3 regions of the Achromobacter sp. DMS1 genome follow, and region 3 is predicted to be linked to each of the others. Evidence: predicted binding sites of a transcription regulator. Region 3 holds the regulator's gene; each other region holds the start of a gene.
The links. The regulator HrcA, encoded in region 3, represses chaperone genes, less so after heat shock. The targets are predictions, from matches to a motif close to TTAGCACTCNNNNNNNNNGAGTGCTAA.

Region 1 (6,788 bases), on a different contig from region 3:
CGCGATCTGCTGTTCGCCCAGCAGGCCCAGTTCGCCGAAGAACTCCCCGCTGCCCAGTTCGATCAGGGTGTGGTCGGGCAGGTGCACGGCCACCGCCCCCGAGGCCACGAAGCACATTTCCTCGCCGTGCCGGCCCTTGGTCAGCACGCGCTGGTCGGGCAGCGCCAGACGCGGCTTGAGCAGCTTGGAGATGGCGCGCAGCGAATCGGGCGACAGTCCTTCGAAAAGCGGCACGCGCTTGATGAGGTCCGCCGCGCCCAGTTCCATGTCCAGCGGGGGGTGGGTGTCGATGTGCGCCCAGCGGCTCTTCAGCTGGGCCATCAGGTCGGCATAGACTTCGCCGCTGATGAGGAACTGCTCCAGCATGTCGCGGTAGCGGATGCGCTCGAGCTCGCGCGCCACCCGCCCCAGATAGCTTTCCTGCAGCCATTGGGCATAGGACGGATACTGCAGGTTCAGGGCCTGCAGCGCGTTCTCGATGAGATCGAGCCGGCGCTGGTGCAGGCTGACGATGCGCTGCGTGGCCTCTTCGCCCAGCAGCGGCGTGATCTGCTCGCGCGCGAACACGATGAGCCGCTGCGCCACCGAACGCTTGCTCATGAGGTTGGCGAAGCGCTGGCCCAGTTCGCGCGCCAGCCAGCCCTGGAAGCCGAACAGGTAATGTACGCGCAGCGCCAGGCGAAAGCCCGCCGAGTAGCGCACGTCGGCGACGATGGCGTTCTCGAACCCGGCCACGCCGCCGGTCCGGATAGCGTCCTCCAGCCGTTCGGCGCGGGCCAGCAGCGATTCGGCCATGCGCCAGTCGACGATCTGCGCCTTCAGGATGTCGAAGAACATTTCTTCTTCGCGCTGCGCCACGATGGCCAGGCCCACGGACACGCGCTGCTCGTCGCTCATCTGGCCGACCTGGCCGTCGTGCACGCTGGCGAGGCTGGCGTCGAACACGGCGCGGATGCGGTCGCGCACCTCCGTGCCGATGTGCTCGGACTTGGCCACCTCCTCGGTCTTGCCCTGCAGGTCTTCCAGCGCCACGGCCAGCGCCTGGTTGCGGATGGTGCGCTCCACCGGGGAAAGCTGGTTCAGGCCCAGCGTGCGGATCAGCGGCCGCAGGCTGATGCCGTTGACGAACAGGGTGACCAGCACGAAGGCCGTGGTGGCCACGGCGATGAACTGCCGCGCTTCCTCGGGCACCCCGGTCTGCTCGGTCACGGCCAGGGCCAGGGCCAGGGACACCGCGCCCCGCAATCCGCCCCAGAGCATCACGACCTTGTAGGGATTGCTCACCTTGGTGCCCAGCGGCGTCAGGCCCAGGAGGGGCAGCAGGCCGAACACCACGATGGCGCGCGCCACCAGGGTGGCGACGAACAGCACCGCCACCAGCAGCAGCTCCTGCCAGTCGGCGGCCGCCATCAGCTTGGGGATCAGCATGGCGGCGAACAGGAAGATGAGCGAATTGGCCCAGAAGCCGAACTGCTCCCAGGAACTGGACAGGTACTCGAACGTGGTGGGCGACATGCGCGTGCGGCCCGCCGATCCCACCACCAGCCCCGCGATGACGGTGGCCACCACGCCGGAAACGTGCAGATAGTGCTCGGAAATGAAGAACGACAAATAGGCCAGCGTCAGCGTCAGGGTGATCTCGGCCGTGGGAAAACCGCGCAGCCAGGCGAACAGGAAGCAGGCCAGCCGGCCCATGGCGAAGCCCGCCAGGCCGCCGCCCAGGAAGTGCACCACGAAGTCGTTGAACACCCCGCCCACGCTCAGCACGCCATGCCCGCTCAGCACCGCCAGCAGCACGGAGTACAGCGCGATGGACGCGGCGTCGTTGAACAGGCTCTCGCCCTCGACCAGGGTGGTGAGCCGCTTGGGCGCCCCCACCTCGCGGAAGATGCCCACCACCGCCACGGGGTCGGTGGTGGCCACGATGGCGCCCAGCAGCAGGCACACCACCAACCCGTAGGACGAAACCATGTCGAGCGTGAAGCCCACGACCACGGTGCAGACCACCACGGCCACGATGGCCATCATGAGAATGGGGCCGATATCGTCCATCAGCCGCCGCACGTTCATGGACAAGGCCGTCTCGAACAGCAGCACCGGCAGGAACACCATGAGAAAGGTTTCGGACGAAATCTCGAAGCGTTCCAGCGAATCCAGGAAATCGCCGATCCAGCGCGGGGCCCAGCCGTGCACGTGGACGACAATGCCCAGCAGACAGCCCACGATGGCCAGCAGCACCGAGTAAGGCAGCTTCACCCGCCCGGCCAGCGGCGGCATGAAGCAGACCAGCGTCAGCAGGCCGGCCAGACCGAATACGAGAAATCCAACATCCATGTAAGTAAGACGCCCCAACAATCCTGTGGAAATTTTCACAAGAATAGCGGGTTTTGCCGCGCCGCCCGGCGCGGACAGGCACGGCCCGCACGTTTCGTTACCCGTGAGACCGGATGCGAAACCCGCAATGCGCGGTTTTTTGGGTAAGGTAGCGCGAGGAAATTTCCGAGGAGGATTCCTTGGTCCGCATACATACCCTCGGCCGGCGCGACGACGCGCCCGCCATGCTTGTGCAATTGACCGATTGCCATCTGTTCGGACAGCCCGACACGGCAATGCTGGGCGTGAACACCGACGCCAGCCTGCGCGCCGTGCTGCGGCAGGTCCAGGCCGACGGCAAGCGGCCCGACCTGCTGCTGGCCACGGGCGATCTTTCGCAGGACGGCGAGGCGGCCTCTTATCGGCGCTTTGCCGGCATCCTGCGCGAGGCCGAACCGCTGCAGAATACCGTCATCCGCTGCCTGCCCGGCAACCACGACCTGCCCGCGGTGCTGCGGCAGGAGCTGCCCGAATGGAGCCAGCCCGTGACCGACGTAGGCGCATGGCGCGTGGTGTGCCTGGACACCACGGTGCCCGGCTCCACCGCCGGCCACCTGCCCGCCGGCCAGCTCGACCTGCTGGAAGAAGCGCTGGCCCAGGCGCCGCACCGCCATACCCTGGTGGCCATGCACCACAACCCCATGCAGATCGACAGCCACTGGCACGACTCGATGATGATCGACAACCCGGAGGCGCTCTTCAAGCTGCTGGCGCGCTGGCCGCAAGCGCGGGTGGTGCTCTGGGGCCACGTGCATCACGAATTCGACCGCCGGCGGCACAACCTGCGCCTGCTGGCCACGCCGTCGACCTGTTTCCAGTTCTCGATCCGCGACGGCCGCCACGTGGTGGACAATCTCGCGCCCGGCTACCGCTGGATCAAGCTGTACCAGGACGGCTCCATGGCCACGGGCGTGCGACGCGTGCAGGACGCCCTGCTGCGCGGGGCGCTGGCCGCCCCGGACAACGCCCGGGCCGCCTGAACGCCAGGCGCGCCCAGCCCCGGAAGCCGCGCTTGCGCGGCTTTTTTGTTGGCGGCAGGGAAGAGAGAGGGGGCGCACGCGCGGCGAGCGCGCATAAAAAACGGGGCGCCGATATGCGGGCGCCCCGTAAGCATCCGTCTCATAGGGGAGGGGAAAGAGGAGAAGCCGAGACGGATGACAAGACGGCAAACCGAAGTTCGCGGTCTACATGGAGTTAGGCGGCGCGGGCACGATTAAGTTTCGGGCGCGCCTGGTTTTTTTGACCCGAATTTGTATCCATATATTTGAAGGCGGCGCAGACCGCGGAAGACCCGCCGTGCGCCGCAAAAAACGAGGGCCGCGCGAGCGGCCCTGGGCGGATCCGGAACCCCGGGGATCAGGCGCTCAGGCTGCCGCGCATTTTCTTGAGGGCGGCGGCCTCGATCTGGCGGATGCGCTCGGCCGACACGCCGAATTCCTCGGCCAGTTCGTGCAGCGTGGCGCCGCCGTCGTCCTGCAGCCAGCGCGCTTCCACGATGCGGCGCGAACGCGGGTCCAGGGCTTCCAGGGCGCTGCTCAGGCCCGCCGTCTGCAGGCGGTCGCGCGCGGCGCGCTCCAGCACCCGGGTGGGCTCCTGGCGGCCGTCGTCGGAAAGATAGGCGATGGGGGCGTAGCTGTCCTCGTCGTCGTCCTGCCCTTCGAGCGACATGTCGCGTCCGGACATGCGGACTTCCATTTCGCTCACGTCTTCGCGGCGCACGTTCAGTTCGCGGGCGATGTTGTCGACCTGTTCGGAATCCAGCGTCTGGCCGTCCGGGCGCATGCTGCGCAGGTTGAAGAACAGCTTGCGCTGCGCCTTGGTGGTGGCCACCTTGACCAGGCGCCAGTTGCGGATGATGTATTCGTGGATTTCCGCCTTGATCCAGTGAACGGCGAACGACACCAGGCGCACGCCCCGCTCGGGATCGAAGCGCTTGACGGCTTTCATCAGCCCGACGTTGCCTTCCTGGATGAGGTCGGCGTGCGGCAGGCCGTAGCCCAGGTACTGGCGCGCCACCGAAACCACCAGGCGCAGGTGCGACAGCACCAGCTCGCGCGCGGCGTCGAGGTCGTCGTGGTCGCGCAGGCGGCGGCCGAGTTCGGTTTCGCGTTCAGCCGTCAGCACGGGCAGGCGATTGACCGCCGAGATGTAGGCGTCGATCGTGCCCAGCGCGCCCGGATTGGCGATGGCCAACGCCAGAGCGTTGCCGGGCGCGGCCAACGAGGTACTGGGTTGCTTCATGGCGGGAGTCTCCGGAAGGCTTGGGGATAACGACATGGATTCGATGTTAGCACTCTGATTATGGGAGTGCTAATTCGACTGTTGCGGCGCGTCAAAGTTTCCGCTTTCGTTATGCGACCCCAATTTTAACGGCCTGGGGCAAGGGCCGCCCGGCCCGGACCCGGCGAGCGGGCGCGCAGCGGGATCAGAGGGTCACCAGCCCAGCCGCTTCAGGCCCTCAGCCGTGGCTTGGCCATCGGGACGGACGAACAGCGCGCCGCGCGGGTCGAGCAGGACCTGGTAGCGCGCGCCATCGAACAGCGGCATGTAGGCGGCGCTGCCGAACTGTACGTCCACGAAGGGAAACCAGTTGGGAAACGACTGCTTGAGGGCGGCCAGGTCCGGCGCCGGCCAGTCGTCCAGCGGATGCACCGACCGGGTGGCCGAGGCCTCGCGGGCGGCATCGCTGTAGCGGCCCGACAGGCGCTCCAGCCGGTAGAGCGGCGGCACGCCGGCCAGCAGGGCGGGCAGGCGCCAGCGCACCACGCGCGCGTCGATCTGCCACTGGTCGCCGTAGAGCACGTATTGCTTGTTGCCCACGCCTTGGGCGCTGGCATGGACGAGGAACTGCCCTTCCGCCTGCTGGCGCACCTCGATGAGAGCCACGGGGGTGTCGGCGGTCAGCCGGAAGAACTGGACCAGCGACAGCGCCAGCAGGCCGGACACGCAGCCCAGCGCCACCAGCAGCAGCCCGAAGAGCCGGCGCACCGGACGGAACTGGAACATGCGGCGGCCGCGCTCGTCGCGCGGCCCGCCCCGCCCCAGCAGCATGAACAGCCCCGGCAGCAGCACGATCACCGCGCCCGCCAGTATCCAGACAAAAGGAGCAATACCGCTTATCAACTCGGGCTTCCCCATGAAAAGAACGCCGCGGCCCGGCCCGGCGCGGCGCTGCCCGCGGGCCTGCCGCGGCAGGCAAACCAGTATAGAAGCCCGCTCTCAGGCGGCCGGTTTTCCAAGCCGCTCGACGTGAAACCGGATGTGATCCTCGATGAAACTGGAGATGAAGTAGTAGCCATGATCGTAGCCCTCGTGCCGGCGCAGCGTGAGGGGCTGGCCCGCCTGCGCGCAGGCGGCCTCGAACACCTCGGGATACAACTGTTCGGCCAGGAACTGGTCGGCGGTGCCCTGGTCGATCAGGATGCCGTCCGGGAAGGGCTGGCGCAGGCCGCGCATGAGCGCCGAAGCGTCGTAGGCTTCCCATTGAGCGGCATCGTCGCCGAGATAGGCGCCGAAGGCCTTCTTGCCCCAAGGGCACAGGCTGGGCGCGGCCATGGGCGCGAAAGCCGACACCGAGCGGAAAAGGCCGGGGTTGCGCAGCGCCAGCACCAGTGCGCCGTGCCCGCCCATGGAATGGCCGAAAATGCCGGCGCGCGCGGCGTCGCCCGGCAGGGCGCCGCCGGTGGCGATGCGGTACAGCTCGCGCGTGACGTAGCTATACATGCGGTAATGGCCGCGCCAGGGGGCGCGGGCGGCGTCCAGGTAGAAGCCCGCGCCGGTGCCCAGGTCCCAGCTTTCGTCTTCGCCCGGCACGTTGGCCCCGCGCGGGCTGGTGTCGGGCGCCACGAGCATGACGCCCAGCTCGGCGGCCAGGCGCTGCGCGCCCGCCTTGATCATGAAGGTTTCCTCGGTGCAGGTCAGGCCCGCGAGGTAGAACAGCACCGGCACCGGGCCGGCGGCGGCCTGCGGCGGCAGGTAGGCCGAAAAGCGCATGGGCAGGCCGATCTCCTCCGACGCGTGACGGTAAAAGCGCTGCGAACCGCCGAAACAGCGGTGCTCGGAAATGAGTTCCAGGGCCGTGGCCATAGGAAGAGTCTCCTGATGGGAAAATGGGGCGGGCGAAGCCGGGGATTAGGGTATATCCACGGTGCGAGGTTCCGTCGCCAAATGTTAACCTGCGCGTCTAGAGGTCCTGTACGGCGCGAATCCGCGATCCGGATTCGGTTTCGCGGCTGAAAGGCTTGACCGCGGCCTATCGTGGCACTATTTATATACCCATAGCGAAGACACCCCGTTCTTCCATGCGCAAGCCCTGACACTATGGCTCGTCTGCCCCGTCTGTACGCCCCCGGGCTGCCCCAACTGGTGCAGGCCAACTTCATTCAGCCGCTGGCGGCGCCGTCGCAGCCCGCTCC
Region 2 (12,217 bases), on a different contig from region 3:
TGGTGGGATCCAGCACGCCTTGCTCGACCAGGTCGGTGTACTCGCCGGTCGCGGCGTTGTAACCGTAGTTGCCCTTGCCGTTCAGCACGTTGTTCACCACCACGCTGGCTTCTTCGCCGGCGTTGGTGACGATGGTGCGCAGCGGCTCTTCCACGGCGCGCAGGATCAGCTTGATGCCGGCGTTCTGGTCGGCCGTTTCGCCCTTCAGGTCGGCGATGGCCTGCTTGGCGCGCAGCAGCGCAACGCCGCCGCCAGCCACCACGCCTTCTTCCACCGCAGCGCGGGTCGCGTGCAGGGCGTCTTCGACGCGGGCCTTCTTTTCCTTCATTTCGACTTCGGTGGCAGCGCCCACGCGGATCACGGCAACACCGCCGGCCAGCTTGGCCACGCGCTCTTGCAGCTTCTCGCGGTCGTAGTCGGACGTGGCTTCCTCGATCTGCACGCGGATCTGCTTCACGCGGGCTTCGATCGACTTGCTGTCGCCGGCGCCGTCGATGATCGTGGTGTTTTCCTTGCCCACTTCGATGCGCTTGGCCTGGCCCAGATCCTGCAGCGTGGCCTTTTCAAGCGACATGCCGGTTTCTTCCGAGATCACCGTGCCGCCCGTCAGGATGGCGATGTCTTCCAGCATGGCCTTGCGGCGGTCGCCGAAGCCCGGAGCCTTGACGGCGGTGGTCTTCAGGATGCCGCGGATGTTGTTCACCACCAGGGTGGCCAGGGCTTCGCCCTCGACGTCTTCGGCGATGATCAGCAGCGGACGGCTCGACTTGGCCACTTGCTCCAGCACCGGCAGCAGGTCGCGGATGTTGCTGATCTTCTTGTCGAAGATCAGGACGTACGGATCGTCCAGCGCGGCGACTTGCTTGTCGGGGTTGTTGATGAAGTAGGGCGACAGGTAGCCGCGGTCGAACTGCATGCCTTCCACGACGTCCAGCTCGTTTTCGAGCGACTTGCCGTCTTCGACGGTGATGACGCCTTCCTTGCCGACCTTGTCCATCGCGTCAGCGATGATCTGGCCGATGGAGCTGTCGCTGTTGGCCGAGATGGAGCCGACCTGGGCGATTTCCTTGCTGGTCGTGACCGGCTTGGACTGCTTCTTCAGTTGCTCGACGGCGGCGGCCACGGCCTTGTCGATGCCGCGCTTCAGGTCGATGGGGTTGAAACCGGCGGCAACGTACTTCAGGCCTTCCTGAACGATGGCCTGGGCCAGCACGGTGGCGGTGGTGGTGCCGTCGCCGGCGTTATCGGAGGTCTTGGAGGCAACGTCCTTGACCAGTTGCGCGCCGATGTTCTCGAACTTGTCCTTCAGTTCGATCTCCTTGGCCACGGACACGCCGTCCTTGGTCACGGTCGGGGCGCCGAACGAGCGCTCCAGCACGACGTTGCGGCCCTTGGGGCCCAGGGTGGTCTTGACAGCGTTGGCGAGGACATTCACGCCACGGACGATGCGCACGCGGGCGTCGTCGCCGAACAGTACTTGCTTGGCAGCCATTGTTAGCTTCCTTCCTAGATTCTTCGGTTAGGCAGTATTACTGGATCACGGCGAGGATTTCGTCCTCGCGGATGACGAGCAGTTCTTCGCCATCGACCTTGACGGACTGGCCGGCGTACTTGCCGAACAGCACCTTGTCGCCCGCCTTCAGGTCGACCGGCAGCACCTTGCCGTCTTCGGTCTTCTTGCCCGGGCCGACGGCGATGACTTCGCCTTGGTCCGGCTTCTCAGCGGCGCTGTCAGGGATGACGATGCCCGAGGCAGTCTTGCGCTCGTTGTCCAGGCGTTTGACGATCACGCGATCGTGCAGGGGACGCAGGGCCATGGGGGAACTCCTGTATCTATAGAAGATGTTGATCAGTTCGGTTAGCCCCGGCGAAGCGTTGTTAGCACTCGCCGGTGTCGAGTGCTAATTATAGGGATGAGTTCCGAGGGTTCAAGGGGTGGGATGGGGTTGTTACATTTTGATAAGAATGGAGGGCCTGAGCAGTTCCGTCAAGTGGATCTCCGGCAGACTTCACTCGAGGGATTCTTGGCATTTTGGCGCGCATCCTATGTGATGGGGCAAGCCTGGTGGGATACCCAATGCATCTGGCGCCTCACCGACCGGCTCTGATGCCTCGCCTGCTCAGATTTATCTGGCCCGGGGATGCCCACGAAGGTGTACTGTTCCCGTCTGGAGAGCTTGGTTTGCGAGGCGACCCTGCGCGCGCCGGTTCGACACGCACCTCCGAGAGGGTAGAGCAAATGGCGAGATTCATACTGGTGCCGGGCGGCTGGCACGGGGGCTGGGCTTTCGATGCCGTCGGCGAGGCGCTGTCGGGCGAAGGCCACGACGTGCAGGCGCTCACGCTGTCGGGGCTGGGCGACGAACCGGCGGCGGGCGTTAACCTCGACCGGCACATCGATGAAGCGGTGCAGGCGATACGCGGAGGCGATGCGCCCGCCATTCTGGTCGGGCATTCATACGGGGGCATGGTCGTCACGGGCGCGGCGGACAAGGAGCCGTCGCGCCTGAAGGCGCTGGTGTACGCCGATGCCTACGTACCGGATGACGGCGCGTCGGTCTGGTCGCTCACCACCCGCAATTACCGGGACCGCTTTATTGCGGGCGTGGCCGCCGACGGTCTGAACTGCGCGCCCGCGGCGCACCTCGACAGGCGGTGTCGTCCTCATCCCATCGCCACTTTTCTGCAGGCGATCAGGTTGACGGGCGATTGGCGCAAGGTCCGCAGCAAGGCTTTCATCGCCGCGTTCGGATGGGAGGGAAGCCCGTTCATTGAGCAGTACGAACGCCTGCGGCAGGACCCCGAATGGGCCACGTATCGCCTGGATTGCGCGCACGATATTCCAAGGCTGGCGCCCGAGGCTTGCGCGAGGATTCTGCTGGAGTACGCGTAGGGCGCACCGGCCTGCGGGCTGTTCGCCAATGCCGCAGGACTGCCTGGTTTCCCTGTCGCGGCGAACATTAATTCAATAAACGTTGTATTATCGAATCATGAATGAAGATCAGGCTGTCTTCGCGCTGGGGGCCCTGGCTCATGCCCAACGGCTGCGGGTCTTCCGCGCCCTGGTCGTGGCGGGCCCGGCCGGCCGGACGCCCAGCGACCTTGCCGATGAGCTGGGCGTCGCTCGCAATACGCTGTCGTTTCACCTGAAAGCGCTGTCGCATGCCGGCCTGGTTTCGGTGGAGCAGCAAGGCCGCAACCTGATTTACCGCGCCGACTTTTCCCGGATGAACGGATTGCTTGGCTATCTGACCGAGTATTGCTGCCAGGGCGAGCCTTGCGAAGTGTCTGCTCCCGGGAGTTGCGCGTCGTGTTGATGTGCCTGTCCATACAGGCCGTCCCAGCCGGAGACGGCCCGCCTGCCGCCAGGAGCGCCGATGTTGCACTCTCCCTATAACGTGCTGTTTCTCTGCACGGGCAATTCCGCCCGTTCCATTCTTGCCGAAGGCCTGCTCAATGGCCTGGGCCGCGTGCGCTTCCGGGCGTACTCCGCGGGCAGCGCTCCCAGGGGCGAGGTTCATCCGCTCGCCCTGGCCACGCTGCAGTCCTACGCCCTGCCCACCGACGGCTATCGGAGCAAGAGCTGGGACGAGTTCGCGGCTCCCGGCGCGCCGAAGATGGATTTCATCATCACGGTCTGCGACCACGCGGCCGGCGAAACCTGTCCCGTCTGGCCCGGCCACCCGATGACGGCGCATTGGGGCATTCCCGACCCCGCTGCCGTCGAAGGAGACGAAGACGAGCGCCGGAAGGCATTCCACGACACGGCGCGCGCGCTCAAGCGGCGTATCGGGCTTTTTGCGCGCCTGCCGTTCGAGCGCCTGGATGCGCTGTCGATGCAGGCCGAATTGGGCGGCATTGGCCGGATGGCGGGAGCAGCCTGATGTCGTTGCGCTGTGACACGGCGCCCGCTCCGGGGCCGCGCGCCGGCATGGGCGTCTTCGAACGCTACCTGTCGCTGTGGGTATTTTTCTGCATCGTGCTCGGGGTCGTCCTGGGTCGGCTCATGCCCGCGGTTTTCCAGGCGATAGGGCGCCTCGAAGTCGCGCAGGTCAATTTGCCCGTCGGAGCCCTGATCTGGGTGATGATCGTTCCCATGCTTCTGAAGGTGGATTTCGGGGCGCTGGGCCAGGTCCGGCAACACTGGCGCGGCATGGGCGTGACCCTGTTCATCAACTGGGCGGTGAAGCCGTTTTCGATGGCGTTCCTGGGCTGGCTGTTCGTGCGCCAGGTGTTCGCACCATGGCTGCCGGCCAGCGAGTTGGACAGCTACGTCGCCGGACTGATCCTGCTGGCCGCGGCGCCCTGCACGGCCATGGTTTTCGTGTGGAGCAGGCTTACTGGCGGCGATCCGGTCTTTACGCTGTCTCAGGTGGCGCTGAACGACCTGATCATGGTGTTCGCCTTCGCGCCCATCGTGGGCCTGCTGTTGGGCCTCTCGTCCATTACCGTGCCCTGGGATACGCTGCTCGTGTCCGTGGGGCTGTACATCGTCGTCCCGGTCATTCTCGCCCAGCTGTGGCGCCGCTCGCTGCTGCGCCGCGGGCAGGCGGCCTTCGAGGCCGCTCTGGCGCGCATCGGGCCTTTTTCCATGGCTGCGCTGCTGTCGACGCTGGTGCTGCTGTTCGCGTTCCAGGGCGCGGCCATCATCCGCCAGCCGCTGGTGATCGCCATGCTGGCGATGCCTATCCTGGTCCAGGTCTTCTTCAACGCCGGGCTTGCCTATTGGCTCAACCGCCGGGCGGGAGAGCGGCACAGCGTTGCGTGTCCGTCCGCACTGATCGGGGCGTCCAACTTCTTCGAGCTGGCCGTCGCGGCCGCGATCAGCCTGTTCGGGTTCCGCTCGGGCGCCGCGCTGGCCACCGTGGTCGGCGTGCTGGTCGAGGTGCCGGCGATGCTGCTGGTCGTGCACCTGGTCAACCGGAGCAAACGCTGGTACGAGGCGGGCGCCGGCCGGAAGTGAGGGGGGCGGGCGGCGGCTTGCAGCGTATGCTCACACCGCGAATTCCGGCCGGGGGCCGTCGGTGCGCGGCAGGCCCATGATCTCCCTCGCCTCGGCCGGGGTGGCCGGCTCCATGTCCAGCTCGCGGATGATGCGCACGATGCGTTCGGTGAGCTGCACGTTGCTGGCCAGCTCGCCGTGGCGGTAGTAGAGGTTGTCTTCCAGCCCGACGCGGGCGTGGCCGCCCAGCAGCAGCGCGCTGATGTTCGCCTCGAGCTGCGACGGGCCGATGCCGCTGACGCAGAAGACGCTGTTCCTGGGCAGCAGGTCGACCATCATTTGCAGATGGCGCGGCGAGAAGGGCATGGCGTTCTGGAAGTTGCGGTGCACGTTCATGACCAGGTTGATGAAGGGCGGCCCGTCGTCCAGGCCCTCGTTGATGAGGGTGGTGGCGTCCTGGATGATGTGGGTGGGGCTGAACACCTCCCATTCGGGCTTGATGCCGCGCGCCTTCATGCCGGCGGCGAGTTCGCGCGCCTTGCTGAGCGGCGTGTTCATCAGGTATTCGCGGTCGCCGAAGGCCAGGTTCAGCGTGGTGGCGTCGAGCGTGCACATCTCGGCGCCCGCGTCCATGCCTTTGAGCCGTTCTTCCCACAAGATCTCCCAGGTGCCGGGCGAGGTTTCTTTCACCATGTCGCCGTGCACGCCGCCGCCGGTGGAGTTGTTGAGCACAATGTCGCAGCGATCGCGGATAAGCCGGTTCATTTCGCGGTAGATCGACGCGTCGCAGGTGGCCTGGTCGTCGGGCCGGCGCGCGTGCAGGGCGGCCACGCTGGCGCCCGCGTTGTAGCAGCGGTAGACGTCTTCGGCGATTTCGGCGGGCTGGGTGGGAAGGCGGGGGTTCTGGCTCTTGAATGCCATGCCCCCGGTCGGGGCGATGGTGACGATTACTTTGCGTTTTGCCATGGGGGGCTCTCTCGGGTGTGTGTCGGGCGGGACCGCGCGGGGGCGGGCGCGCGGGTGCTGCTCATTTCCACAGCGCGCAGCGGCTCTCGGCCTTTTTCGTGAAGGCTTCGTTGCCGTCGATGGTCTGCACGACGTTGAAATAGTCCCAGGGTTCCTTGGACTGGCCGGGCGTCTTGACCTGCAGCAGGTACATGTCATGCACGACCCGGCCGTCGGGGCGCACCACGCCGTCCTTGAGATAGATGTCGTTCAGCTTGTTGGCGCGCAGGTACGCGAGCACCTGCTCGGCGTCGTCGGTGCCGGTGGCCTTGACGGCGCGCAGGTATTGCAGCGTCGCGGAGTAGTCGGCGGCCTGCAGCGAGGAAGGCATGGCCTTGTGCCGTTTGTAGAACTCGCGGCTCCAGGCGCGGGCGTCGTCCGAGCCGTTCCAGTACCAGCTATCCGTGAGGTACATGCCCTGCGCCGTCGGCAGCCCCAGGGCGTGGATGTCGTTGATGAACATGATCAGGCCGGCCAGCTTCATGGTCTGCGTGACGCCGAACTCGTTGGCTGCCTTGATCGCGTTGGTGGCGTCGGCGCCGGCGTTCGCCAGGGCCAGGATTTCGGCCTTGCTGCCTTGCGCCTGGAGCAGGAACGAGGAGAAGTCGCTCGCCGACAGCGGATGGCTGACCGAGCCCAGCACGGCGCCGCCCGCGGCCTGGACCACGCGGGTCGTGTCGGCCTGCAGGGCGTGGCCGAAGGCATAGTCCGCGGTCAGGAAGTACCAGGTCTTGCCGCCCGTCTTGACCACGGCGCCGCCGGTGCCGCGCGCCTGGGCGACGGTGTCGTAGGCGTAGTTCAGGGTATAGGGCGTGCACTGCTCGTTGGTGAGCGCCGGGGCGCCGGCGCCGACCACGATGATGGGCTTCTTCTTCTCGGCGGCCACGCGCGACATGGCGAGCGCCGCGCTGGAGTTCGTGCCGCCGATCAGCATGTCCAGGCCCTTCTGGTCGAACCATTCCCGCGCCTTGGCCGACGCGATGTCGGCCTTGTTCTGGTGGTCCGCGGTGAGCAGCTCGATTTTCCTGCCGTCGATCGCGCCGCCCATCTCCTCGATGGCCATCCTGATGGCTTCCACGCCGCCGGGGCCGTCCGGGCCCGAGTACACGCCCGACAGGTCGGTGATGAACCCGATCCGGATGACGTCGTCCGAAACCTGAGCATGGGCAACGCCAGGCCCTGCGGACAGGGCGGCGCAGCAGACTGCGGCGGCGGACATCGCGCGCGACATTGACAACATTCCTGTCTCCTCTTATGTTTTTTGGCCCGACGGGCTTCCTTATTCTGTGGCCGGGTCTGTCGCGCAGACAGTCACCATGGTGACAAAGAACCCTAGGGTTTACCTGGGCCAGGCCACGTGGCCGGCGATGAGGAAGCGATGCGCATGGCGTCTGCGGACACGGGGGAGCAACCATTGAGCGCGCGGCAGCGGCAGGCGCAAAACGCGGTGGACACGATGCTGGGCGTCGTGCCCTGGTACAACGGCCTGCCGGACGCGGAGCGCGCGGAAATCCGCGCCGCGCTCCGCATGGTGTCGCTCAGGGCGGGCGAGTACCTGTTTCGCGCGGGCGAGCGCTCGCCCGGCTGGTACGGCGTGGTGGATGGGCTCGTGAAATGGTCGTCGCGCGGGGCCGACGGCAAGACGCTGTCGCTCGCGGGCTTCAGCACGGGAAGCTGGTTCGGCGAGGCCACCATGATCCGGGGCGCGCGTTTCGAGTACGAGGTCGTGGCCTTGCGGCCGAGCCGCGTGGTGATACTGCCGCGCGACACCTGCGAGCGGCTGTGGAACAACAACATCGCGTTCACCAAGACCTTGATGGAACATCTGGCGCAGCGGGTGGACTGGCTGATGGCGAGCTACACCGGCAATGTGCTGCTGGACGTGGACACCATGGTGGCGCGCGCCGTGGCGGCGCAGCTCGCGGCGCAATCGCATTCGGACACCAGCGGGCGCCTGCGGATGTCCCAGGAGGAAATCGCCAGCCTGTGCGGCGTGTCGCGCCAGCGCTGCAATGCGGCATTGATGCGGCTGGCCCGTGCCGGCGTGTTGCGCACGCACTATGGCGGCCTCACCGTTCTCGACCGTGACGCGCTGCACCGACAGGCGGAGATCGAGCGCAAATCCGTGGAATAGGGGGCGGACGCACGCGCCCGGACCGCGGGACCGCACGGCCCATGCGCCTGCTGCGCGGCATTTCGACAGTACACTTTTCCACAGGCTGGGCCGCTCCGCGGCGGCGCAAGCCGGGCAGGAGGAGGATCGGCGCCCGGCCCGCATTCGGGCCGATCATGGGCGATCTTCGCGGCATTGGCCGCGCATGCTGCGCAATGATGCGCGAATCGCGTCACAAGGGGTAGTTGCCATGTCTATCCATTTCGATCTCACGGATATGCAGTTGTTCATCAACATAGGCGATTCCTCCAGCCTGACGCGCGGCGCGGAGAAGTCGCACCTGTCCGCGCCCGCGGCGAGCATACGGATCAAGAATCTGGAAGACGCCTTCGGCACCCGGCTGCTCTACCGCACGCACCAGGGGGTAACGCTGACCCCAGCGGGCGAGGCGCTGAAGCGGCACGCCCACGCCATGATGGCCCAGGCCGAGCGCGTGCACACCGACATGCAGCAGTTCGAGCGCGGTGCGCGGGGGCTGATCCGGATAATGGGCAACACCACTTCCATGGCCGATGTGATGCCCGCCGTGCTCGGGCGCTTTCTACCGCTGCATCCGGACGTGGACATCGAGGTGCGCGAGCGGCTGAGCCACCAGATCGTCAAGGCGATCGCGGAAGGGGCGGCGGACCTGGGCGTGGTGGGAGGACGTCCGCCCTGCGAAAACCTGCAATTCCTGCCGTGCCGCGAGGACAACCTGGCGCTCATCGTGCCGCATGGCCATCCCCTGGACGGCCGCGCGGAGGTGGCGTTTTCCGACACGCTGGACTACTGCTATGTCGGACTGTCGGAATGGAGCGCGATCCATTCCTTTCTGGTGCATACCGCGGCCAGCGTGGGCAGGCCGTTCAGGTTCCGCGCCGAGGTGGGAAATTTCGACAGTGTTTGCCGGCTGGTGGAGGCCAACGTGGGTATCGGCGTCATAGCGCGGTCGGTGGCCGACGCCAGCGCCCTTACCCGGAAGATCTCGGTGATCCGGCTCTCGGACGGCTGGGCGGCCCGCAGGCTCAACGTCTGCATGCGCAGCCTGGACGAGCTTGAGCCGTTCGCGCGGGAACTGGTCGATATGTTCGTCGAGGAATCCGCCGGCGGCCAGCGGCGCGGGCAGCCCCGCGCGGGCGGCGTCAATCCAGCCCCAGGTCTGCGCGCACGCGGGGCAGGAACTCCATCATGGCCACCTGGAGCAGGAACTGGGCGCCCTGGATCATGATGAAATTGAAGCCGGCGTCGTGCAGCCGCTTTACGCGCTGGCGCATTTCGTCCAGCGTGTAGGCGTAGCTGGTGTTGGCGCCCAGCATGATGCCGCGTTCGCGCGCTTTCCTCACCGCCTTGTCCACCATCCGCCACAGCTCGGGAGCGTCGAAGTTCGGTTTCTTGGCATTGCCGCCCAGCACCTTGCTCAGGTCGGTCATGGCGAAGAAGAACATTTTCAGGTCGGGCAGGTCCAGTATGTCGTCGAAGTCGTCGATGGCCCCCTGGCTTTCCATGTGAGGAATGATGTAGGTGGACGCGGCCATTTCGTCCGTGCGCGCGGCCCACTCGCTGCCGCTGAAAGGGTGCACCCACAAGGCGCGGCGATGCCAGTCTTTGGCGATCTCCAGGGCTTCGGCGATTTCCCGCAGGCCGGAGTGCGAAATCAGCACGTATTCCGCTCCAATGCCCTGGAGGCGCGAAAGGTCCACGCCGATGCGCGCGTCGTAGCCGTGCCAGGGGTTGGTATGCATGCGCACCACCGGCGTGATGCCCGACCCTTCGCAGGCGCGGATCATGTTCTGCACGTCGCGGAAGTCCATGCCGGTGAACATCATGTCGATCATGATCCAGTCCAGGCCCAGGTGCGCGCACAGTTCGACGGTTTCCGGGTCGTTGGCCCAGACGCCCAGCGCCGTGCGGCCGGACTGCATGGTTTCCATCAGAAGGTTTTTCGGTTTCATCGCACTTTCTCCATTGAATGATGCCCGCCACGCATGGGCGGCAGTAAACGGGAAACGGATCTCAGGCCGGCGTCAGGGGGCGCAGCGCGCGGGGCGCGGCGCGGCGGCGCAGAACCAGCTTGAGCGCGGCCATGAACGCCATGCCCACCGCCATCTGCAGCAGGGAATAGCTGGCCAGTCGGGAGAAGTCCCCCACGTTCCAGGCCTCGAAGGCCAGCACGGAGAACGTCCGGTTCTGGGCCGTGTAGAGCACTACCACCATGGACAGCTCGGTCATGAAGAAGCTGAACAGCAGCATCCAGGCCGCGATGATGCTGGGCAGGATCAGCGGCAGGGTGATGCGCGTGAAAGTGCGGATCGGCCCGTATCCGCAGATGCGCGCGCTTTCCTCCAGCTCTGGATGGACCTGGACCAGGCTGGCGGAGATGGAGCGCACGGCATAGGCGGTGAAGCGCCCCACGAAGGCCAGGATGATGATGAGCATGGTGCCGTAGACGGGCAGCGGCAGGCCGATCCACACCAGCATGAATCCCACGCCGAAGGCGATGCCCGGAACCGAGATCGGCAGCAGCACCAGGTATTCGAGCAGGTCGCGGCCGGGCAGGCGGGTGCGCACCACCGCCCAGGAGATGAGGATGCCCGCCACGGTGGCGGCCGTGGCCGAAAGCACGGAGATCGTCACGCTGTTGCGCAGGGTGAACCACACGTCGTCGGTGGACAGCGCGGCGAGCATGTTGGCCAGATCGTATTGGCCCGACCAGGTGTAGCGCGAGCACGCGGCCGCCACCAGGACGGCGATGGGCGCCAGGATCGTGCCCGCGACATAGAGCAGCGCCAGCCCGCTGGCCGGCCAGCGCCAGGCGCCCAGGCCCAGCAGGGCGGGCCGGTAGCCCTTGCCGCTCACGGTGACGTACGAGCGTCCCCGGAGGGCCGCGTGCTGCAGCCACGTGGCCAGGCTGGACAGCAACAGCAGGTAGATGGCCAGCACCGCCATCACGCCATAGGCCGGCGGCACCTCCTGGGAGCTGATCCAGATGCGCGAAGTCAGCATCAGGATCTGCCGCGCCCAGCCCAGCACGACCGGCGTGCCGAACAGCCCCAGCGCAATCGTGAAGGCCAGCGCGGCGCCCGACAGGATGGCGGGCGCCAGCAGCGGCGCCGTGATGCGGCGCGCCGTCTGCAGCCGCGTCAGGCCGCACACCTGGGCGGCCTCTTCCAGGCTGGGATCCATGCTGCGCAGGCTGGCGGCCACGATCATCATCACATAGGGCGCCAGGTACATTCCGATCACCAGCAGGATGCCGGTGAGACTGTAGACGTCGAGCGCGCCCGGCAGCCCGGCGGAGACGAGCAGGCGGTTCATGATGCCGCTGCGCGGCGCCGCCAGCAGCGACCAGGCCACCGCGCCGACAAAGGGCGGTATGAAGATGGGAAGCTGGCAGACCCACTCCAGCATGGCGCCGCCGGCCGCGTCGGTGCGCACGAACAGCCAGGCCAGCACGACGCCGATGGCGGTGGCGACCAGCGATGCGCCCAGCGACACCAGCAGCGTGTTCCACAGCGCGACCCAATAGACTTCGCCGCCCAGCACGGCCTCGAAATAGCGGCTGGTGAAGCGGATGCCGCCGCCGTCCAGATCGACCACCGAGCGGTACAGGATGGAGGCCAGGGGCGCGACGATCAGCGCGGTCACGAACACGCCTAGCAGCAGCGTGTACAGCAGCATGGGCAGCTTTTGCCGCAGCGCGCCGCCGGCGGCGGTCTGGAGCGATTCCGGGGACGGCGGGGTGGCGCGGGTCAGCATGGGCTACTCCCGCACGATCCCGATGTCGCCGGGGCGCACCGCCAGCCCAATCTGCTCGCCCGGCTGGCGCAGTTCGCCGTCCAGCTGCACGGCGAGCATGCTGCCGGCATCGGTCGCGACGCGGTACTCGGTGCGGTCGCCGACGAAACTCGCCTGCTCGATGCGGCCGCGCAGCACGTCCGGCCCGTCGGCGTCCACGATGCGCCATTTTTCCGGCCGGATGCACAGCCGCGCGCCTTCGGCGGGCCGCTCGCGCAGCCCGGTGCGCAGCACGGCGCCGCCGGGCAGCACCACTTCGGAGGCGTCGCCGGCGCTCCTCCAGTCGAATTCCCCGATCAGGTTCGCGCGCCCCAGGAACTCGG
Region 3 (12,217 bases):
CTACATGTCAAACGCACAAGAAGCAGCCGATACGCTGCTTCCCCGTTTCCAGGACCTCTCCGATTTCAACACCTTGGGACTCGCGGCCGCCGCGCCCGCTTTCGTGACGCTGGACGATGCGTCGCGGCTGCCCGCGTTCTCCGAGCTTGCCGCGGGCTACGAGCGCCTGCTGGTGCTGGGCGGAGGCAGCAACGTGGTGCTGCCCGGGCGCGTGCCGGGCCTGGTGGCGCACGTGGCGTTTCGCGGCCTGAGGCTGGTGGAGGCGCGCAGCGACGCATGGATCGTGGAGGCCGCCGCGGGCGAGAGCTGGCACGGCGTGGTGTCGCGGTGCGTGGCCCAGGGCTGGGACGGGCTGGAGAACCTGGCCCTGATCCCCGGCACGGCGGGCGCGGCGCCGGTGCAGAACATCGGCGCCTACGGCGTGGAGCTGGCCGACCGCTTCGAGAGCCTCACGGCCTGGGATGTCCGCGCGGCGCGGTTCGTGGAAATGCGCGCCGGCGACTGCCGCTACGCCTATCGCGACAGCGTGTTCAAGCACGCGGAGCCGGGGCGCTGGGTGATCGTGTCGGTCAGGTTGCGGCTGCCCCGGCCCTGGCGGGCGCAGCTCGACTATCCGGACCTGCAGCGTTCGGCCAGGCTGGCGCAGGCAGCGCCGGGCGCGCGCGATATTTTCGAGGCGGTCTGCGAGATCCGCCGCGCCAAGCTGCCCGACCCGGCGGTCATCGGCAATGCCGGCAGTTTTTTCAAGAACCCGGTCGTGAGCGCCGAGCAGCGCGACGCGCTGGCGGCCCGGTTTCCGGGGCTGGTGTCATACGCCATGCCGGACGGACGCTGCAAGCTGGCGGCCGGCTGGCTGATCGACCAGTGCGGCTGGAAGGGGAAGTCGCTGGGGCCGGCGGGTGTGCACGACCGCCAGGCGCTGGTGCTGGTGAACCGGGGCGGCGCCACGGCGGCCGACATCATGCGCCTGGCCGCCGCGATCCAGGACGACGTGGCGCGGCGCTACGGCGTGGCGCTGGAGCCGGAGCCCGCGGTGGTGTAGGGCTCGCGTCCGCAAGAGGAAAAGCCCGGGGGCAGTTCACTGTCCGGGCTTTTCGTTGCCTGGCTGCTGAGGCGGGCTACAGCCCCAGCACGGCCTGCATGTCGTACAGCCCGTTGTGCTTGCCCGAAAGAAAGCGTGCGGCCCGCAGGGCGCCGGCCGCATAGGTGGCGCGGCTGGAGGAGCGGTGCGTGATCTCGATGCGTTCGCCGATGCCGCAGAAGGACACCGTGTGATCGCCCACGATGTCGCCGCCGCGCAGCACCGAGAAGCCGATGGTGCCCGGCTTGCGCACGCCGGTGTCGCCGTGGCGGCTCCAGGTGGCTACGTCGGGCAGCGCGACTTCCCATGCCGAGGCGATGGTTTCACCCATCTTGAGGGCGGTGCCCGAAGGGGCGTCCACCTTGTTGCGGTGATGGGCCTCGAAGATTTCCACGTCGTAGCCGCTGTTGAGGATGCGGGCGGCCATGTCCAGCAGCTTGAGCGTGGCGTTCACGCCCACGCTCATGTTCGGGGCGAAGACGATGCCGATCTTCTGGGCCGCGACCTCGATGGCCGCGCGGCCGCCGTCGTCGAAGCCGGTGGTGCCGATGACGAGGTTCACGCCGTGCTGCACGCAGGCGCGCAGGTGTTCCAGCGTGCCTTCGGGGCGGGTGAAGTCGATGAGGCAGTCGGCCTGGGCCAACGCGCCGAGGTCGTCCGTGATGGCCACGCCCGTCTGTTTGCCGAGCGGGGCGCCGGCGTCTTTTCCGAGGGAGGGCGAATCCGGGCGGTCCAGCGCGACGGCCAGCCCGGCGTCGTCGGCGTTGAGTACGGCTTCGATCAGCATCTGGCCCATGCGGCCGCTGGCGCCGGCGATGGCTATACGCATGTGAGTGTCCTTGGGGATCAGCGCAGCGGCTCGGGCGCGTTGCCGGGCTGGCCGGGGTATTGGGTGGTGGGGTTGACCGGCGCGTTGGCGTCGGACTTCCGCTCTTGCGCTTCTTCCTGCAGGCGCTTTTCGTCCTGGCTCGCCCGTTCGTCCGCCTTTTCGTCGCCGGTCGGGCTGGGGGTGTTGATCTGGTAGGGCTGCAGCTCGGGCTGCTTGTCGCCTTCCCAGCGCACCAGGCGGTCGTTCTCGAACCAGACGGTGAACTTGCGCTCCTGCGCCTTGCCGTAGCCGGGCTTGAAGTAATAGGGGTAGTCCCAGCGGTCTGCGTGCAGCACGCTGGTCAGGGTGGGGCTGCCCAGGGCGAATCGGACCTGTTCACGGGTCATGCCGGGCTGCAGGAGGGCCACCTGTTCCTGGGTGATCCAGTTCCCCTGCTGCACGCTGGCCTTGTAGGGGAAGCCCCATTTGTCGGAAGAGCAGCCGGCCAGCGCGGCGGCCAGGGCGACGGCGGCCAGCGCCGTCTTCAGCGGCAGGGAGGGAATACGTGCAATCATGGACACTCGCGCCCCTATTATTTGGAAGCAGACAAAACCGTTATCATAAAGGTTTCATCAGGAGAGTTCCGCGAGGCGGCACGAATTCGGCAGTCCGGCTTGCGCCTCCTGCGGAAAGCCCATGCCAACGCGGACGGAGAGCGATTACACCATGACCGACCAGAGCGAACTGAAAAACATGGGTTTGAAGGCGACCTTTCCCCGCCTGAAAATTCTTGACATCTTCCGGAAGTCCGATCAGCGCCACCTCAGCGCCGAAGACGTCTACCGCGCCCTCATCAACGAGAACGTCGAAATCGGCCTGGCCACCGTGTATCGCGTCCTGACGCAGTTCGAGCAGGCGGGTATTCTGGCGCGCAGCCAGTTCGACAGCGGCAAGGCGGTATTCGAACTGAACGACGGCGATCACCACGATCACCTCATCTGCACCAATTGCGGCAAGGTCGTGGAATTTTCCGACCCCGACATCGAAAAGCGCCAGCAGAAGATCGCCAAGGACAACGGCTTCGCCCTCGAAAGCCATGCCATGGTGCTGTACGGCATTTGCGGCCCCTGCATGAAGAACCGCTGAACGCGGCCTTCCCGCTCCAGGCCCGTGGCCGCGCTCGCCGCGGGCCGTCGAGATCCAAAGCCCCTTCGACTTGAAGGGGTTTTTTTTCGTCCGTGCGTGGCGTGGACCGACGGACCGACGGACCGTCGGGGTCAAGGGGCAGGGGCGGCTTGCGCGGCGGGGGGGCCGCCTGCGAGCATTTCGCGGGCGTGCTCGCGCGTGGTGGCGGTGAGTTTGATGCCGCCCAGCATGCGCGCGATTTCCTCGACGCGGGCTTCGGCGTCCAGTTCCTGGATGCGCGAGCGCGTGGCGCCGTCGGATTCCTGCTTGCTGACCTGGAATTGGGTGGCGGCGCAGGCGGCGACCTGGGGCAGGTGCGTGACGCAGAGCACCTGATGGCGCTCGCCCAGTTCGCGCAGCAGCTTGCCCACCACTTCGGCCACCGCGCCGCCTACGCCGCTGTCCACTTCGTCGAAGATCAGGGTAGGCACGCGCGCCGCGCGGCTGGCGATGACGGACAGGGCGAGCGAGATGCGGGAAAGCTCGCCGCCGGAGGCGACCTTGGCCAGCGGGCGCGGCGTGGCCCCGGCATGGCCGGCCACGAGGAATTCCACGATCTCGCTGCCGCTGGCCGAGGCGGGGCCTTGGGCGAGCGCCGCCTCGAAGCGGCCGCCCTGCATGGAGAGCGTCTGCATGGCCTGCGTGACGCGCTTGCCGAGATCCTTGGCGACCTTGCGGCGCGCCGCGCCCAGCCTGGCCGCCGCCGCGTCGTAGCGCGCCTGGGCGGCCTGGGCCTGCGCGCGCAGGGCGTCGATGTCGCCCGCCGCCTGCAGTTCCGCCAGCCGGGCGTGCAGCGACTCGCGCAGCCCGCACAGCGCTTCGGGTTCCGTGCGGAACTTGCGCGCCGTTTCGAAAACGGCTCCCAGCCGGGCCTCGACATCGGCCAGCCGTCGCGGATCGAGGTCCACGCGGCTTACGTAGTTGTTCAGGTCGGACACCGCCTCGGCAATGGCGATGCCGGCCGATTCCAGCTCGTCGCACACGCCCTGCAGCGCGGCGTCGTGGCGCAGCATCTGCTGCAGCCGCTGGCTGGCGGCGGTGATGCGGTGGCGGGCGGAGTCGCCTTCGCCGTCCAGCGCTTCGAGGATCTGGTTCGCGCCTTCCAGCAGGGATTGCGCGTGGGCAAGCCGGGTGTGCTCGGCCTGCAAGGCGTCCCATTCGTCGGGTTGCAGGTCCAGGCGGTCGAGCTCTTCCGCTTGCCACTGCACGCGGTCGCGCTCGTCGGCCAGGGCCTGGGCGTCTTTTTCGGCGGCCTCGAGCTGGCGCGCCACGGTGCGCCACGCCTTCCAGGCGGAGGCGGTTTCCTGGCGCAGTTCGGCATGTCCGCCGTGGGCGTCCAGCAGGTCGCGTTGCGCGTCGGCCCGCATCAGGCTCTGGTGCGCGTGCTGGCCGTGGATGTCGACCAGCCCGTCGCCCAGCTCGCGCAGTTGCGAGACGGTGGCGGGCGTGCCGTTGATGTAGGCGCGGCTGCGGCCCTGGGCGTCGATGACCCGGCGCAGCGCGAGGGATTCGTCGGCGTCTATTTCGCGCTCGGCCAGCCAGTCCCGCAGGTTCTCGGGCATGTCGAACACCGCGGTGATGTCCGCGCGCGAGGCGCCCTCGCGCAGCATGCCGGCGTCGCCGCGTTCGCCCAGGGCGAGCGCCAGCGCGTCCACCAGGATGGACTTGCCCGCGCCGGTTTCCCCGGTAAATACGGTAAAGCCTGGCCCGAAATGGATTTCGGCGTGCTCGACGATGACGAAGTCTCGGATGTGCAGGGTGCGCAGCATGGGAGGCGCCAGCTAACTGACTTGCTTACTCTACGTTGTCGGAAGCTTGCGGCATCAGGTTCCAGTGCAGCTTGCGGCGCAGGGTGGCGAAGAAGCTGTAGCCTTCCGGATGCACGAAGCGGATGGTGTAGGGCGCGCGCCGCACCACGATGCGGTCGCCCGGTTGCAGGTCGGACCAGGTCTGCATGTCGAAGTGCACGCTGGCGCCGCTTTCCACGCGGCCCATGGCGGTGAGCGTCATGTTGAGCACGCCCGAGTCCGGGATGACGATGGGCCGGTTGGACAGCGTTTGCGGCGCCACCGGCACAAGCACCATGGCGTTCAGGCCCGGGTGCAGCAGCGGGCCGTTGGCCGACAGCGCATAGGCGGTGGAGCCGGTGGGGGTGGCGATGATGAGGCCGTCGGCGCGCTGGGTGTACATGTAGGCGTCGTCGAGCTCCACCCGCACTTCGATCATGCCGCCGCGGCCGGCGCGGTTGAGCACCACGTCGTTCAGGGCGGAGGCCGAGTACATCTGCTGCTCGCCGCGCCAGACGCTGCCCTCGAGCAGCATGCGCTCCTCGGTCTGGAACTTGCCCTCGAACACCCGGGCCAGCGCCTCGTGGGCGTCCTGCAGCGGGATGTCGGTGATGAAGCCCAGCCGCCCGTGGTTGATGCCGACCAGCGGCACGCCGTAGGGCGCCAGGTGCCGGGCCGCGCCCAGCACCGTGCCGTCGCCGCCCATGACCACGGCGAGCGTCGCCTGGCGACCGATTTCTTCCAGCGTGGCGACGGGGTATTCCGTCACGCCGGTATTGCGGGCGGTATCGGCGTCGACCAGGACTTTTCTGCCCGCGCCCGTCAAGGCCAGCGCGAGCGCCCGCAGCGGGGCGTCCAGGCCGGTGTCCTGGTATCTGCCGATGAGAGCGACGGTGGGAAAATGCATGGCGGACGATGAGTCGGTAGGTTAAGCGCTTGTTGGAGCCCGTTTGCCGATTATATGGGGCCGCATATGGGCTTGCGGGACAAAAATCGCCTTAAGTGGAAAGATTCCCTAAAATAGGTTCCATGGACGATCGCGCACGCGCACTATTGAAAGCGTTGATAGAACGCTATATCGCCGATGGGCAGCCTGTCGGCTCGCGCACGCTTTCCAAGGTGTTCGACCTGTCGCCTGCCACCATCCGCAACGTCATGTCGGACCTGGAAGAGCAGGGCCTCATCCACAGCCCGCACACCTCGGCGGGGCGGGTGCCCACGCCGCGCGGCTACCGCATGTTCGTGGACTCGCTGCTCGCTGTGCAGCCTTACCAGTTCGAGCCCCAGAACATCGGCGAGATGCTGCCCGCGGCCGAGCCCACGCGCGCGGTCAATGCCGCCGCCGCGCTGTTGTCCAACCTGACCCAGTTCGCGGGCGTGGTGCTCACGCCCAAGCGTTCGCAGGTGTTCCGCCAGATCGAATTCATCCGCCTGTCCGAAAGGCGGGTGCTGCTCATCATCGTTACGCCCGACGGCGACGTGCAGAACCGCATCCTCTTCGTGCAGCGCGATTATTCCGAGTCCGAGCTGCTGGAGGCGGGCAATTTCTTCAACGTGCACTTCGCGGGCAAGTCCTTCGACGCCGTGCGCCGCACGCTGTCCACCGAACTCGCCCAGCTGCGCGAGGACATCTCCCGCCTGATGCAGGCGGCGGTGGAAGCCAGCGCCGAGACTGCCGAGGACGGCGATGCGGTGGTGATTTCGGGCGAGCGCAAGCTGCTCGACGTGGCCGACATCGCTTCCGACATGGACCGCTTGCGCAAGATGTTCTCGCTGTTCGAGAAAAAGACCGACCTGCTGCAATTGCTGGACGTCTCCAGCCGCGCGCAGGGCGTGCAGATCTACATCGGCGGCGATTCCCAGCTCGTGCCGCTGGACGATGTCTCCGTCATCACCGCGCCCTATGGGGTGGACGGCAAGGTCGTGGGCACGCTGGGGGTCATCGGCCCCACGCGCATGGCCTACGAACGGGTCATCCCCATCGTGGACATCACGGCCCGCCTGCTGTCCAACGCGCTCAGCCACAACCAGTAAATCGTCCAAGCCGGACATCCTCCCGGCGGAGGAAGGGGAGTTTTTGTGTTTCTACGCCTGTTCAAGTACCTGTGGCCGGAACGCTACCTGCCGGAGCCCGCGCAGCAGGATCCGTTCGACGAGGATCCGCCGCCGCGCGCGCCGGGCAGGGCGGGCGTGCTGCTGGTGAACCTGGGCACGCCGGATACGGCGCAGCCCCGGGACATCCGCAAATACCTGGGCGAATTCCTTTCCGACCCGCGCGTCATCGAGATTCCGCGTTATCTCTGGCTGCCCATCCTGCATGGCCTGGTGCTGGCCAGGCGCCCGAAGCGCCTCGCGCCGCGCTATGCCGGCATCTGGATGGACGAGGGCTCTCCGCTCATGGTCTACAGCCGCAGGCAGGCTGAGGGCGTGGCGGCGGCGCTGCGCGAGGCCGGCGTGGATGCCGTGGTCGAGCTGGGCATGCGCTACGGCAACCCTTCCATCGCCGAGGCGATGGAGCGGTTGAAGGCGCAGGGCTGCGAGCGCATCCTGACCATCCCGCTTTATCCCCAGTACGCCGCCAGCACCACGGCCACGGCGGTGGACGCGGTCAGCCGCCATGCCGCGCGGCTGCGCGACCAGCCGGAGCTGCGCTTCGTCAAACGGTTCCACGACGATCCCGTCTACCTGGACGCCCTGGCGGCCCGGATCGAACGCTACTGGGCGGAGCACGGCCGCCCGCAGAAGCTCGTGATGAGTTTCCACGGCCTGCCGCGCTACAGTGTCGAGCTGGGCGACCCCTACTACCGCGACTGCATGGAAACCGCGCGCCTGCTTTCCGAACGGCTGTCGCTGCCCCGCGCCCAGACCGAGGTGACGTTCCAGAGCCGTTTCGGCAGCGCCCGGTGGCTGGAGCCGTACACCGAGCCCACCCTGAAGGCGCTGGCGGCGGAGGGGGTCGAGGAAGTCGATGTGGTTTGTCCGGGATTTGTGGCAGACTGTCTGGAAACGCTGGAAGAAATCAGCCTCGAATGCCGTGACGCCTTCCTGGCGGCGGGCGGCAGACGCTTCCGGTACATTCCGGCCCTGAACGACGATCCGGCCTGGATCCGGGGGCTGGCAGGCCTGGCGGCGCGCCATTTGCAAGGCTGGCCGGGCCTTCATACGGACTTGAAGGAGAAGGCGCATGCATCATGATCCGAAGACCGGCAAGATCGTAAAAAAAGGGACGGTAGCCACGCCCGTGAACGAGGATCTCGTCGAGCACGAGCTGGACGAGGCCCTGGCCGAAACGTTTCCCGCCAGCGATCCGATTGCCATCAACCCCGAGCCCGAGGAAACGGACAAGCAGGTCGATCGCGCCTCGAAAGACAGCTTTCCGGCCAGCGACGCGTCGTCTCCCGCCCAGCCGGGCAAGAAGTAGCGCATTTCCCGTCCCCCGGCAGCGGCCCCGGTTGCGGGGCCGTTCTTTCTTGCGCGCCGCCGGCTGGCGCCCCGGCAGGGGCAGCAAGGGGGAATTTTCGTTTTCCCGGGCTTGAAATAGGGGTATTGGCCCCCATTCATGTCTGCGAAAGCCATTCTTATCCGGAGGATTCCCCAATGACGGCACCCCAAGAGCCTGTAGACCAGACGCCCGAAGCCGGTGGCGACACCGCCTCGTCGCCCGAGGTCCAGGATCCCGTGCAAGCCGAGCTGAAGGAGCTGCGCGCCCAACTGGACGCCGCCCAGGCCACCGTGCAGCAGCAGCAGGACCAGCTGCTGCGGGCCCATGCCGAGGCGGAAAATGTCCGCCGCCGCGCCCAGGAAGAAGTTTCCAAGGCCCGCAAGTTCGGCATCGAGTCGTTTGCCGAAAGCCTCGTCCCGGTCAAGGACAGCCTGGAGGCCGCCCTGGCCCAGGCCGAACAGAGCGTGGAAACCCTGCGCGAGGGGGTGGAAGTCACCCTGAAGCAGCTCGCCGCGGCCTTCGAACGCAACCTGCTGAAGGAAATCGCGCCGGCCCAGGGCGACAAGTTCGATCCGCACCTTCACCAGGCCATTTCGTCCGTGCCGGCCGACCAGCCCGCCAATACGGTGGTGCAGCTGCTGCAAAAGGGCTACGCGATCGCCGACCGCACGCTGCGACCGGCGCTGGTCGTGGTGTCGGCCGGGCAGGCCGACGAAGGCTGATCCCCGGCCCCTACCGGTCCCATTCGTTACAAGGATTCCCGATGAGCGCGCAGGGTTTCGATCCCTCCCAGGTATTCGAAGTGTTCGGCATGCGCCGCGTCGACTCCCAGGGGTTCGACGCCGCCGTGGTGCAGGCGCCCGGCGACGACCTGCGCTGCGTGTTTCTGTGGGGCGAAGATTGCTATAACTGCAATCTTTTCAAGCAGGCGGCCCTCATGCAGCGGGCGGCCTTGCTGGAACTCGGTCTTACGTGGTTCGAGGCGGATGTCTACGCCGACGAGCCGCTGGGGCGGCGCTTTTCGCTGCATGGCGTCCCCACTTTCATGCTGTACCGCGCCGGCAAGCGGCTGGGCCGTATCACCGGCTGGCCCGGCCTGCCGCAGTTCACCGCGGCGATCCGCCGGCTGCAGGAAGCGAAAACGGCGGAAAATTCCGGCGGGGCGTCTTGAAAACCCTGCCGCGGGCCCCAGTTATGGGTAGACGGAATTTTCTTTCTATTTTCACGGATTCAACCAAGGTAACCCACCATGAGCAAAATTATCGGCATTGACCTGGGCACGACCAACAGCTGCGTGGCTGTCATGGACGGTGGCCAGGTCAAGATCATCGAAAATGCGGAAGGCGCCCGCACCACCCCGTCCATTGTTGCCTACATGGACGACGGCGAAACGCTGGTCGGCGCCCCGGCCAAGCGCCAGGCCGTGACCAATCCGAAGAACACCCTCTATGCGGTGAAGCGCCTGATCGGCCGCAAGTTCGACGAAAAAGCGGTGCAGAAGGACATCGACCTGATGCCCTACAGCATCGTCAAGGCCGACAACGGCGATGCCTGGGTGGAAGTGCGCGGCAAGAAGATGGCGCCTCCCCAAGTGTCGGCCGACGTGCTGCGCAAGATGAAGAAAACCGCCGAGGACTACCTGGGCGAGGAGGTGACCGAGGCCGTCATCACCGTGCCCGCGTACTTCAACGACAGCCAGCGCCAGGCCACCAAGGACGCCGGCCGCATCGCCGGCCTGGAAGTCAAGCGCATCATCAACGAGCCGACCGCGGCCGCGCTGGCCTTCGGCCTGGACAAGTCCGACAAGGGCGACCGCAAGATCGCGGTATATGACTTGGGCGGCGGCACGTTCGACGTGTCCATCATCGAGATCGCCGACGTGGACGGCGAGAAGCAGTTCGAAGTGCTGTCGACCAACGGCGACACCTTCCTGGGCGGCGAAGACTTCGACCAGCGCATCATCGACTACATCATCGCCGAGTTCAAGAAAGAACAGGGCGTGGACCTGTCCAAGGACGTGCTGGCCCTGCAGCGCCTGAAGGAAGCCGCCGAGAAGGCCAAGATCGAGCTGTCCTCCAGCCAGCAGACCGAGATCAACCTGCCGTACATCACGGCCGACGCGTCCGGTCCCAAGCACCTGAACCTGAAGATCACGCGCGCCAAGCTGGAAGCCCTGGTCGAAGACCTGATCGAGCGCACCATCGAGCCGTGCCGCGTGGCCATCAAGGACGCCGGCGTGAAGGTTTCCGACATCGACGACGTGATCCTGGTGGGCGGCATGACCCGCATGCCCAAGGTCCAGGAAAAGGTGAAGGAGTTCTTCGGCAAGGATCCGCGCAAGGACGTGAACCCCGACGAGGCCGTCGCCGCCGGCGCCGCCATCCAGGGTTCCGTGCTGTCGGGCGACCGCAAGGACGTGCTGCTGCTGGACGTCACCCCGCTCTCCCTGGGCATTGAAACCCTGGGCGGCGTGATGACCAAGATGATCCAGAAGAACACGACCATCCCGACCCGGTTCTCGCAGACCTTCTCCACTGCCGACGACAACCAGCCGGCCGTGACGATCAAGGTGTTCCAGGGCGAGCGCGAAATCGCCGCGGGCAACAAGGCCCTGGGCGAGTTCAACCTCGAGGGCATCCCGCCGTCGCCGCGCGGCGTGCCGCAGATCGAGGTCACGTTCGACATCGACGCCAACGGCATCCTGCACGTGTCGGCCAAGGACAAGGGCACCGGCAAGGAAAACAAGATCACCATCAAGGCCAACTCCGGCCTGTCGGAAGAAGAGATCCAGCGCATGGTGAAGGACGCCGAGGCCAACGCCGCGGAAGACCATCGCCTGGCCGAGCTGGCCCAGTCGCGCAACCAGGCCGACGCGCTGGTGCACGCCACCCGCAAGTCGCTGACCGAATACGGCGACAAGCTCGAGGCTTCCGAAAAGGAAAGCATCGAGGCCGCCATCAAGTCCCTGGAGGAAACGCTCAAGGACGGCGACAAGGCGGCGATCGACGCCAAGGTCGAGGCCCTGTCGGCCGCTTCGCAGAAGCTCGGCGAGAAGATGTATGCCGACATGCAGGCGCAGCAGGCCGCCAGCCAGCAGCAGGCCGCCGACAATGCGAAGCCGGTGGACGACAACGTGGTCGATGCCGACTTCAAGGAAGTCAAGCGCGACCAATAATGGCCGCCTCCTGACCTTCCTCTGCCGCCCGGTAACCGGATTTTCCGGCTACCGGGCGGGCTCATTCTGCAGCACTGAAAAGAAGGCTCGTTGCCGAGCCCACCGATCATGGCAAAACGCGACTATTACGACGTCCTGGGCGTGGCGAAAAACGCCTCGGATGACGAACTGAAGAAGGCCTATCGAAAGCTGGCCATGAAGTATCATCCGGACCGCAATCCGGACAGCAAAGAGGCCGAAGAGAAATTCAAGGAAGCCAAGGAAGCCTACGAGGTCCTGGGCGACGAGCAGAAGCGCGCGGCCTATGACCGCTACGGCCACGCCGGCGTGGATCCCAATGCGGCGGGTATGGGCGGCGGCATGGGCGGCGGTTTCGCCGATGCCTTCGGCGACATCTTCGGCGAGATCTTCGGCGGCGGCCGCCGTGGCGGCGGCCCCCAGGTTTATCGCGGCGCCGACCTGAAGTACGCGCTCGAAATCACGCTGGAACAAGCGGCCGCCGGCTTCGACACCGAGATCCGCGTGCCGAGCTGGGAAAACTGCGACACCTGCCACGGCTCGGGCGCCAAGCCCGGCACCTCGCCCAAGACCTGCCGCACCTGCGGCGGCTCGGGCGCGGTGCGCATGCAGCAGGGATTCTTCAGCGTGCAGCAGACCTGCCCCACCTGCCACGGCAACGGCAAGGAAATCACGGATCCGTGCCCCGCCTGCGACGGCGTGGGCCGCACTCGCCGCAACA

Region 1: the regulator HrcA is predicted to act here: its motif matches at 4,661-4,687, upstream of rpoH (RNA polymerase sigma factor RpoH).
Region 2: the regulator HrcA is predicted to act here: its motif matches at 1,879-1,905, upstream of groES (co-chaperone GroES).

Annotation. Positions count from the first base shown of each region.
Region 1 is NZ_LHSJ01000207.1:6,130-12,917, forward strand. Features, by position in the region: partial or broken gene AD428_RS19730 (cation:proton antiporter) at 1-2,334, opposite strand, end outside; gene AD428_RS19735 (phosphodiesterase) at 2,559-3,353, shown strand; gene rpoH (RNA polymerase sigma factor RpoH) at 3,730-4,650, opposite strand; gene AD428_RS19745 (hypothetical protein) at 4,807-5,496, opposite strand; gene fghA (S-formylglutathione hydrolase) at 5,593-6,459, opposite strand; partial or broken gene AD428_RS19755 (hypothetical protein) at 6,694-6,788, shown strand, end outside.
Region 2 is NZ_LHSJ01000018.1:1,418-13,634, forward strand. Features, by position in the region: gene groL (chaperonin GroEL) at 1-1,492, opposite strand, end outside; gene groES (co-chaperone GroES) at 1,530-1,817, opposite strand; gene AD428_RS03715 (alpha/beta fold hydrolase) at 2,240-2,893, shown strand; gene AD428_RS03720 (ArsR/SmtB family transcription factor) at 2,991-3,317, shown strand; gene AD428_RS03725 (arsenate reductase ArsC) at 3,378-3,884, shown strand; gene arsB (ACR3 family arsenite efflux transporter) at 3,884-4,963, shown strand; gene AD428_RS03735 (3-keto-5-aminohexanoate cleavage protein) at 4,994-5,908, opposite strand; gene AD428_RS03740 (ABC transporter substrate-binding protein) at 5,970-7,178, opposite strand; gene AD428_RS03745 (Crp/Fnr family transcriptional regulator) at 7,362-8,081, shown strand; gene AD428_RS24325 (LysR substrate-binding domain-containing protein) at 8,311-9,327, shown strand; gene AD428_RS03760 (aldolase/citrate lyase family protein) at 9,242-10,051, opposite strand; gene AD428_RS03765 (ABC transporter permease) at 10,113-11,855, opposite strand; gene AD428_RS03770 (ABC transporter ATP-binding protein) at 11,859-12,217, opposite strand, start outside.
Region 3 is NZ_LHSJ01000015.1:10,880-23,096, forward strand. Features, by position in the region: gene murB (UDP-N-acetylmuramate dehydrogenase) at 5-1,042, shown strand; gene dapB (4-hydroxy-tetrahydrodipicolinate reductase) at 1,119-1,910, opposite strand; gene AD428_RS03230 (outer membrane protein assembly factor BamE) at 1,928-2,464, opposite strand; gene fur (ferric iron uptake transcriptional regulator) at 2,616-3,035, shown strand; gene recN (DNA repair protein RecN) at 3,167-4,843, opposite strand; gene AD428_RS03245 (NAD kinase) at 4,869-5,768, opposite strand; gene hrcA (heat-inducible transcriptional repressor HrcA) at 5,891-6,895, shown strand; gene hemH (ferrochelatase) at 6,941-8,056, shown strand; gene AD428_RS03260 (hypothetical protein) at 8,046-8,282, shown strand; gene grpE (nucleotide exchange factor GrpE) at 8,459-9,025, shown strand; gene AD428_RS03270 (thioredoxin family protein) at 9,067-9,474, shown strand; gene dnaK (molecular chaperone DnaK) at 9,553-11,478, shown strand; gene dnaJ (molecular chaperone DnaJ) at 11,587-12,217, shown strand, end outside.